2 regions of the Micromonospora sp. USAFONa4 genome follow, and region 2 is predicted to be linked to the other one. Evidence: riboswitches for the same ligand, from Rfam matches in the RefSeq annotation. Region 2 holds a riboswitch; the other holds the start of a gene.
The links. Region 2 has a riboswitch for glycine ahead of gcvT (glycine cleavage system aminomethyltransferase GcvT). Riboswitches for the same ligand answer to the same signal wherever they lie in the genome.
Positions count from the first base shown of each region.

Region 1: linked by a shared signal. The riboswitch ahead of gcvP (aminomethyl-transferring glycine dehydrogenase) and the one ahead of gcvT (glycine cleavage system aminomethyltransferase GcvT) in region 2 are both predicted to bind glycine.

Region 1 is NZ_CM170072.1:6,967,814-6,972,414, reverse strand. It holds gene AC0OO9_RS30130 (hypothetical protein) at 1-242, shown strand, start outside; gene AC0OO9_RS30125 (SDR family oxidoreductase) at 271-930, opposite strand; gene AC0OO9_RS30120 (NAD-dependent protein deacetylase) at 1,006-1,866, shown strand; glycine riboswitch at 1,973-2,071, shown strand; gene gcvP (aminomethyl-transferring glycine dehydrogenase) at 2,145-4,601, shown strand, end outside.
Region 2 is NZ_CM170072.1:6,768,326-6,772,926, reverse strand. It holds gene glyA (serine hydroxymethyltransferase) at 1-690, opposite strand, end outside; gene gcvH (glycine cleavage system protein GcvH) at 687-1,079, opposite strand; gene gcvT (glycine cleavage system aminomethyltransferase GcvT) at 1,114-2,241, opposite strand; glycine riboswitch at 2,294-2,374, opposite strand; glycine riboswitch at 2,380-2,472, opposite strand; gene AC0OO9_RS29210 (collagenase) at 2,732-4,601, shown strand, end outside.

The DNA of each region.
Region 1 (4,601 bases), 200 kb from region 2:
TCATCGCCGAGGCGCACGTGCTGGCCGGAGGTGTCGCCGGGCCGTCGGGGGGCGAGGAGTTGCGGCGGCAGGTGCGGGAGCTGGAGGGCCGGCAGGCGGCGTTGGTGGCGGCGGTGGCGACGGCGCAGCAGCACCTGGGCCGGTGGCAGGCGTACCTGTCGGAGCAGTCGGAGCAGTTGCGCTCCGACGCGCAGGCGGCCGGGGCGCTCGGCGCGCAGCTGCGTGCCGTGCTCGGCGAGTAGCGGCGTCGGCTGCCCGCCGGGAGGCGGGTCAGTGCTGGTCGGCGGCGGCGACGGCGTCGGCGATGGGGGTGTTGCCGCCGACGAGTTCCAGGATCGCGCCGGCGCTGTGCGGGTGGTGGAGCAGGGCGACGAGGACGCGGGCGACGTCGGTGCGGGTCACGGCGCCCGCGGGGGCGTGTCGGGTGAGGGTGATCCGCCCGGTGGGCGCGTCGTCGGTGAGCCGGCCGGGTCGCAGGATCGTCCAGTCGAGGTCGCGGCCGGTCAGGTCGTCCTCGGCGGCCTTCTTGGCGCGCAGGTATGCCGCGAACACCTCGTCGGTGCCGGCGGGTGGTTCGCCTTCCACTCCCATCGAGGACAGCAGCAGGTAGCGGCGGACGTCGGCGCGTTGCGCGGCGTCGGCGAGCAGGACGGCGCCGGCCCGGTCGACGGTGTCCTTGCGGGCGGCGCCGCTGCCGGGGCCGGCGCCGGCGGCGAAGAGGACGGCGTCGGCGCCGGCGAGGTGGGCGGCGAGTTCGTCGACGCCGACGTGTTCGAGGTCGGCCACGACGGGCTGGGCGCCGGCGGCACGTAGGGCGGCGGCGTGGTCGGGGTTGCGGATCAGCCCGACGGCGGTGTCGCCGCGTCCGGCGAGTTCGCGGTGGGTCAGCTGGGCGATCTTGCCGTGTCCTCCGGCGATGACGACGCGCATACCGCCAACCTAGCCGCCGTCCCGCCACGACGTGGCCGGTCGCCGCAGGGTGGTTGCCTGAGGCAGCATGGACGGGTGACGGAGACGGTCGACGCGCTGGCCGGCCTGGTGGCCGGCGGTGGTGTGGTGGTGTTGAGCGGGGCGGGCCTGTCCACCGAGTCGGGCATCCCGGACTACCGGGGGCCCAGCGGGGCGGCGCGGCGGCACACCCCGATGACGTATCAGGCGTTCACGCGCGACGCGCAGGCGCGGCGGCGCTACTGGGCGCGCAGCCACCTGGGGTGGCGGGTGATCGCGCGGGCGGCCCCGAACGAGGGGCACCGGGCGGTGGCGCGGCTGCAGGCCGGTGGGCTGGTCGAGGGGATCATCACGCAGAACGTGGACGGGCTGCACACCGCCGCGGGCAGTCCGCGGGTGGTGGAGTTGCACGGCCGCCTCGACGAGGTGGTGTGCCTGGGCTGCGGTAACCGGACGTCGCGGGAGGAGTTGGACCGGCGGCTGCGGGAGGCGAACCCGGGCTTCGACGCGCGGGCCGCGGCGGTCAACCCGGACGGTGACGTGGATCTCGCCGAGGACGAGGTGGCCCGGTTCCGTACGGTCGACTGCACGTTCTGCCGGGGCGGCATGCTGAAGCCGGACGTGGTGTTCTTCGGGGAGACGGTGCCGGCGGCCCGGGTGTCGCGTTGTTTCGAGCTGGTGGCGCGGGCGCGGCTGCTGCTGGTGCTGGGTTCGTCGTTGACGGTGATGTCGGGTCGCCGGTTCGTGGTGCGCGCGGCGAAGCTGGGCGTTCCGGTGGTGATCGTCAACCAGGGCCCGACCCGGGGCGACGGGTATGCGGCGTTGACCGTCGACGCGCCGCTGGGGCGGCTGCTGCCGGCGCTGGCGGACCGGACGGCCGGCGACGCCGCCGCGGGGCTGGCGGGCGTCGGCCGGTAGCGGCCCGCCCGGGGGTGCGGGGCCGGGCCGCTCATCGACGGTCGTCGCCGGCGGGGGTACGACCTCCGGTGGGCGGTGCGGCGCTGGTAGCGTTGACCATGCCGGCAGCACCCACGTGGGAGAGACCGCCCAGCAGCATCCCGGGCGGCGCCGAAGGGGCAAATCCTCCCCGGAACCTCTCAGGCAAAAGGACCTCGTGGGCAGGCACTGTGGAGCGCCTCGCGGGCGCGACAGAGGGGGAGGCCGACCTGTCGACCTCGCCCCCGGGAGCGCCGCCCATGACCGCAGAGCAGTTCGCCGCCCGCCACATCGGCCCTGATCCGGACGACGAGCGCCGGATGTTGGAGGCCGTCGGCTACGGCTCGGTCGAAGAGCTGATGGACGCGGCGATTCCCGAGGTGATCCGCTGGCACGGCACCCTGGACCTGCCGGAGCCGGCCAGCGAGCACGACGCCCTCGCGGAGTTGCGGGCCTTGGCGGCCCGCAACACGGTGGCCGTGTCCATGATCGGTCTGGGCTACCACGGCACGCACACCCCGGCGGTGATCCGCCGCAACGTGCTGGAGGACCCGGCCTGGTACACGGCGTACACGCCGTACCAGCCGGAGATCAGCCAGGGGCGGCTGGAGGCGCTGCTGAACTTCCAGACCATGGTCACGGACCTGACGGGGCTGGCCACCGCGAACGCGTCGATGCTCGACGAGGGCACCGCCGCGGCGGAGGCGATGACGCTCGCGCGCCGCGCGTCGAAGAGCAAGAGCCCGGTGTACGTGGTCGACGCCGACACCCTGCCGCAGACCATCGCGGTGATCACCAGCCGGGCCGAGCCTCTCGGCATCGACGTGCGGATCGTCGACACCGGGCGCGACGAGTTGCCGGCGGAGTTCTTCGGGCTGCACCTGCAGTACCCGGGGGCGTCGGGGGCGGTGCGTGACCAGGCGGCTCTGGTCGAGGCGGCGCACGCGGTCGGGGCGTTGGTGACCGTGGCGGCGGACCTGCTGGCGCTGACGCTGCTGCGCGCGCCGGGGGAGATCGGCGCCGACATCGCGGCCGGCACCACCCAGCGTTTCGGCGTGCCGATGGGCTTCGGCGGGCCGCACGCCGGCTACCTGGCGGTGCGGGCGGGGCTGGAGCGGATGCTGCCGGGCCGGCTGGTGGGGGTGTCGCGTGACGCGGACGGCAACCCGGCGTACCGGCTGGCGTTGCAGACCCGGGAGCAGCACATCCGGCGGGAGAAGGCGACCAGCAACATCTGCACCGCGCAGGTGCTGCTGGCGGTGATGGCCGGCATGTACGCCGTCTACCACGGCCCGGACGGGCTGCGGGGCATCGCCCGCCGTACCCATGACATGGCGGTGCGGTTGGCGGCGTCGCTGCGGGGTGTCGACGGCGTCGAGGTGGTGCACGAGACGTTCTTCGACACCGTCCTGGTGCGGGTGCCCGGCGGCGCCGAGGCGGTGGTCGCCGACGCCGCGGCCCGGGGGGTGAACCTGCGGCTGGTCGACGCCGGGCACGTGGGGGTGTCCTGCGACGAGACGACCACCCCCGCGCACCTGCGGAAGGTGTGCGACGCGTTCGGAGCCACCGTGGCCGGGCGGCCGGTGGCGGTGGCGGACGCGCCGGTCACCGGCGCGTTGCCGGCGGCGCTGGCCCGTACGTCGGACTTCCTCACCCACCCGGTGTTCCGCAGTCACCACTCGGAGACGGCGATGCTGCGCTACCTGCGGCGGCTGTCGGACTTCGACTACGCCCTGGACCGGGGGATGATCCCGCTCGGGTCGTGCACGATGAAGCTCAACGCCACCACCGAGATGGAGCCGGTGAGCTGGCCGGAGTTCGCGCACGTGCACCCGTTGGCGCCGGACGCGCAGACCACCGGCTACCGGGAGATGATCTCCCAGTTGGAGGGGTGGCTGGCGGAGGTGACCGGCTACGACGCGGTCAGCGTGCAGCCCAACGCCGGCTCGCAGGGTGAGCTGGCGGGTCTGCTGGCGATCCGGGCCTACCACCGGGACCGGGGCGAGGCGCACCGGGACGTGTGTCTGATCCCGTCGTCGGCGCACGGCACCAACGCCGCCAGCGCGGTGATGGCGGGCATGCGGGTCGTCGTGGTGGGCTGCGACGACGGCGGCAACATCGACCTGGTGGACCTCGACGCGAAGATCGACAAGCATCGGGACGCCCTCGCGGCGATCATGGTGACGTATCCGTCGACGCACGGGGTGTACGAGACGGGCATCGCGTCGCTGTGCGCGAAGGTCCACGACGCCGGTGGTCAGGTGTACGTCGACGGGGCGAACCTCAACGCGCTGGTCGGGTTCGCCAAGCCGGGGAAGTTCGGGGCGGACGTGTCGCACCTGAACCTGCACAAGACGTTCTGCATCCCGCACGGCGGCGGGGGTCCCGGGGTGGGTCCGGTGGCGGTGCGGGCGCACCTGGCGCCGTTCCTGCCGGGTGATCCGCTGGGCGTGCACGTCGACGGCCGGCCGGCGATCTCGGCGGCGCGGTACGGGTCGGCGGGGATCCTGCCGATCCCGTGGGCGTACCTGCGGATGATGGGCGCGGCGGGGCTGGTGCGGGCCACCGGCGTGGCGGTGCTGGCGGCGAACTACGTAGCGGCGCGGCTGCGCGGGCACTTCCCGGTGCTGTACGCGGGCAACAAGGGCCTGGTGGCGCACGAGTGCATCCTGGACCTGCGGCCGTTGACGAAGGCGACCGGGGTGAGCGTGGACGAC
Region 2 (4,601 bases):
CTTGTGGGTGGTCAGGGTGACCACGTGGGCGTGCGGCACCGGGCTGGGGTGCAGCCCGGCGGCGACCAGCCCGGCGAAGTGCGCCATGTCGACCAGCAGGTACGCGCCGACGGCGTCGGCGATGCGGCGGAACCGCGCGGAGTCCAGGGTCCTCGGGTACGCCGACCAGCCCGCCACCAGCATTTTCGGTCGGTGCTCGTGCGCCAGCCGCTCGACGGCGTCCATGTCGACGAGGAGGCTCTCGGCGTCCACTCGGTAGCCCACCGCCCGGTACAACCGGCCCGAGAAGTTGATCCGCATCCCGTGGGTCAGGTGGCCGCCGTGCGCGAGGTCGAGGCCCAGGATGGTGTCTCCGGGGTCGAGCAGGGCCGCCATCACCGCGGCGTTGGCCTGGCTGCCGGAGTGCGGTTGCACGTTGGCGTACGCGGCGCCGAAGAGCCGCCTCGCCCGCTCGACCGCCAGGCGCTCGACGGTGTCGACGTGCTCGCAGCCGCCGTAGTACCGCCGGCCGGGGTAGCCCTCGGCGTACTTGTTGGTGAGGACCGAGCCCTGCGCCTGCAGGACCGCCCGGGGCGCGTGGTTCTCCGAGGCGATCATGCCGAGGGTCCGCCGCTGCCGGTCCAACTCGGCGGCGACCGCCTCGGCGATCTCCGGGTCGACGTCGATCAGTTCACGGTCGAGCAGGCTCATGCCGCACCCGCCGCGTCGGCGTCGGCCAGGTAGGCGCGGTACTCGTCGGCGGTCATCAGCGCCGGCGCGTCCGTCAGGCGTACCCGCACCAGCCAGCCCGCCCCGTACGGGTCGGTGCCGATCAGGTCCGGGTCGGCGACGACCGCCTCGTTGGTGGCGACGATCTCGCCGCTCACCGGCATGTACAGCTCGGCCACCGACTTGGTGGACTCCACCTCGCCGCAGACGTCGCCCGCGCTCAAGTGGGTGCCGGGCTCGGGCAGTCCGGCGTAGATGATGTCGCCGAGGGCGGCGGCGGCGAACGCGGTGATGCCCACGGCCGCCGGTTCGGCCGTGTCGTCGATCCATTCGTGGTTGCGGCTGTAGCGCAGACGCGCGGGTACGTCCATGGTCGTCACTCCTGGGAAGATGGGTCGGTGCGCGTCAGCGCGGACGGCGGTAGAACGGCAGCGGGGTGGTCCGCACCGGCTCGGTGGTTCCTCGGACGACGACGCCCAGCCGGGACCGGGCCTCGATCGCGTCGGCGTGGACGTGAGCCATCGCAACGGGCCGGTCGAGCGCCGGTGACAGCGCGCCGCTGGTGACCACGCCGACGGGTCGTGCCGGTACGCCGTCTGTCAGCGCGACCACCGGATGGCCGGTCCTCGGTACGCGTCGCCCGGTTCCGGTCAGTCCCACGAGGACGGTGGTGGCCCCGGCGTCCCGGCGCTCGGCCAACGCGGCCCGGCCGACGAAGTCGCCCGGCTTGGCGAAGGACACCACCCGTCCCAGGCCCGCCTCGAAGGGGGTGACGCCCTGGTGCAGCTCGCAGCCGTACAGCGGCATCCCGGCCTCGATGCGCAGCGTGTCCCGGCAGGCCAGCCCGGCCGGCGTCAGCCCGTGCCCGGCGCCGGCGGCGAGCAGCGCGCGCCAGACGTCTTCGGCGTCCGAGGCCCGGAGGAAGAACTCGAAGCCGTCCTCGCCGGTGTATCCGGTGCGGGCGACGATCGCCGGCCGTCCGCCGAGGTCCACGGCGGTGGCGGTGTAGTAGCGGAGTCGGGTCGGCTCCGCGCCGACCACGGCCCGCACCGTGTCGGCCGCACGCGGGCCCTGCACGGCGATGATGGCCCGCTCGGCGGTGTGGTCGGCGACGGTCGCCGCGTGTCCGGCGCAGCGTAGGTGCAACGCGGCCAGCGCGGTGCGGGTGTTGACGGCGTTGGTCACCAGCAGGTACCGGTCGGCGGCGAGCCGGTAGGCGACCAGGTCGTCGAGCACGCCGCCGATCTCGTCGCAGAGCATGGTGTAGCGGGCACCGCCGACCGGCACCGCCGACAGGTGCCCGACCAGCGCGTGGTCCAGCGCCGCGGCGGCGTGCGGCCCGGACACCTCGAGCTGCCCCATGTGGCTGAGGTCGAAGAGGCCCGCGCGTTCGCGTACCGCGCGGTGCTCGGCGGTCTCGCTGCCGTAGCGCAGCGGCATCGACCAGCCGGCGAAGCCGGTGAACCGGGCGCCGAGTTCGGCGTGCACGGCGTGCAGGGGTGGGTGGAGCAGGGTCGTCGGACTCTGATGCACGGAGGCCTCCCTCGTCCCGACGCGGTCGCGTCGTACGGTCGGTTGCCTCCCGCTCTGTCATCGACCTGAGAGCTTCACCGCCGGTCGGCGGTTTGCACCGTGGGTGAGACGACTGATCGTCTGCTTTCCAGAGTTCGCCTCACCCGAGCGGTAACGGGGCCTGAGAGTTTCTTGGGAGTTTGCTCCTTCGGCGCCCCGACGTGCGGTCGGGATCTCTCCCGCGCGGGTTCGAACGGCGTCTATGTAGTTGTGGGTTGCCCGCAGACCGTAGGCGACCGGTCGAGCGGCTGTCAACGGCGACGCACCGTAGCCAGATCGTCACTCCTATCGACCATCGACGATTTCTTTACACGATGTGTGATGTGTGCCATTGTACTGGCCACCCGCAGCGCGGACCCCGCCGGATCGACGGGAATCGACGCCGCAGCCACTCCGCACCGCCACCACCCGCCGGCGACCAGGCCGGACCACGTACGCCAGGAGGCGACCCGTGAGAACCACGAGAACACGAAACCGACGCGGCTGGCCCGCCGTCCCGCTCGCACTGGTGCTGGCGCTCGGGCTGACCCCGGCGACCTCCTCCGGCGCCGCGCACGCGGCACCACCGCCCAGGCCGACCGGCGCCGCCCCGAGCGACGCCGGCCTCGGCTCCGGCGCCGGTGACGCCCACGTCCGGCGGGCGCCGCTGCCGCTGAGCGAGCGGGCCCCGCTTCCCTCGTCCCGTGCGGAGCTGCGCCGCGACTACGACCGGCCCGACGACTCGGGGCGGCGCAACGCCCCGTCGGCGCGCGGGGCGGCCGCCGCTCCCTGCGCGGTCGGCGACTTCACGAGCCGGACCGGCAGCGCCCTGGTGCAGCAGATCAGGGCGTCCACCACCGACTGCGTGAACACCCTGTTCAGCCTCTCCGGAAGCGACGCCTCCCAGGCCTTCCGCGAGACGCAGATGACAAGCGTGGCGTACGGGCTGCGGGACAACGCCGCCTCCTACGACGGCACCAACGCCACGGGTACCGCCCAGCTCGTGCTGTACCTGCGGGCCGGGTACTACGTGCAGTGGAACCACCCCGCCACCGTGGGCTCGTACGGCCCCACGCTGCGCACCGCCATCCGCGCCGGCCTGGACACGTTCTTCGCCAACAGCCGCTCCGGCGACGTCAACGACGTCAACGGCGAGGTGCTGGCCGAGGCGGTCACCCTGATCGACAGCGCCGAGGAGAACGCCCGCTACCTGTACGTGGTGAAGCGGCTGCTGACCGGCTACGACAGCTCGTACGACTCGTCGTGGTGGATGCTGAACGCGGTCAACAACGTCTACACCGTGCTGTTCCGGGGCCACCAGGTGCCCGAGTTCGTCAGCGCCGTCACCGCCGACCCGAGCGTGGTGGACACGCTGCACGCCTTCGCCACCGGCAAACGAGCCCTGCTCGGCACCGACCGGGGCTACCTGGTCTCCAACGCCGGCCGCGAACTGGGCCGTTTCCTCCAGCACACCGCGTTGCGGTCGAAGGTACGACCGCTGGCCCGGGGCCTGCTCGACCTGAGCGCGATGACCGGCTCCACCGCCACCCTCTGGGTCGGCGTCGCGGAGATGACCGACTACTACGACAAGGCGAACTGCGCCTACTACGACACCTGCGACCTCCAGGCGCGGCTGGCCGCGGCGATCCTGCCGGTCACCTTCGCCTGCGGCAGCACCATCCGCATCCGCGCCCAGCAGATGACCTCCGCCCAACTCGACTGGGCCTGTGCGAGCATGCGCAACCAGGACGCCTACTTCCACTCCGTCGCGGCCGACAAGGGCCCGGTCGCGAACGACCGCAACACGACAATCGAGGTCGTGGTCTACGACTCCAGCGCCGACTACCAGACGTACGGCGGGCCGATGTTCGGCATCGACACGAACAACGGCGGCATGTACCTCGAAGGCGACCCGGCGTCCGCCGGGAACCAGCCGCGCTTCATCGCCTACGAGGCGGAGTGGCTGCGCCCCACCTTCGAGATCTGGAACCTCAACCACGAGTACACCCACTACCTCGACGGCCGCTTCAACCTGTACGGCGACTTCACCGACAACATCGCCACCCCCACCATCTGGTGGATCGAGGGCTTCGCCGAGTACGTGTCGTACTCGTACCGGGAGCTGACCTACGGCGCCGCGATCACCGAGGCCGGAAAGAAGACCTACTCCCTGCGTACGCTCTTCGACACCACGTACAGCCACGACACCAACCGCGTCTACCGGTGGGGCTACCTGGCGGTGCGGTACATGCTCCAGTCGCACCGGAGTGACGTCGCCACGCTGCTCGGGCACTACCGCACGGGCAACTGGAACGCCGCCCGCACGCTGTTGACCGGCACCA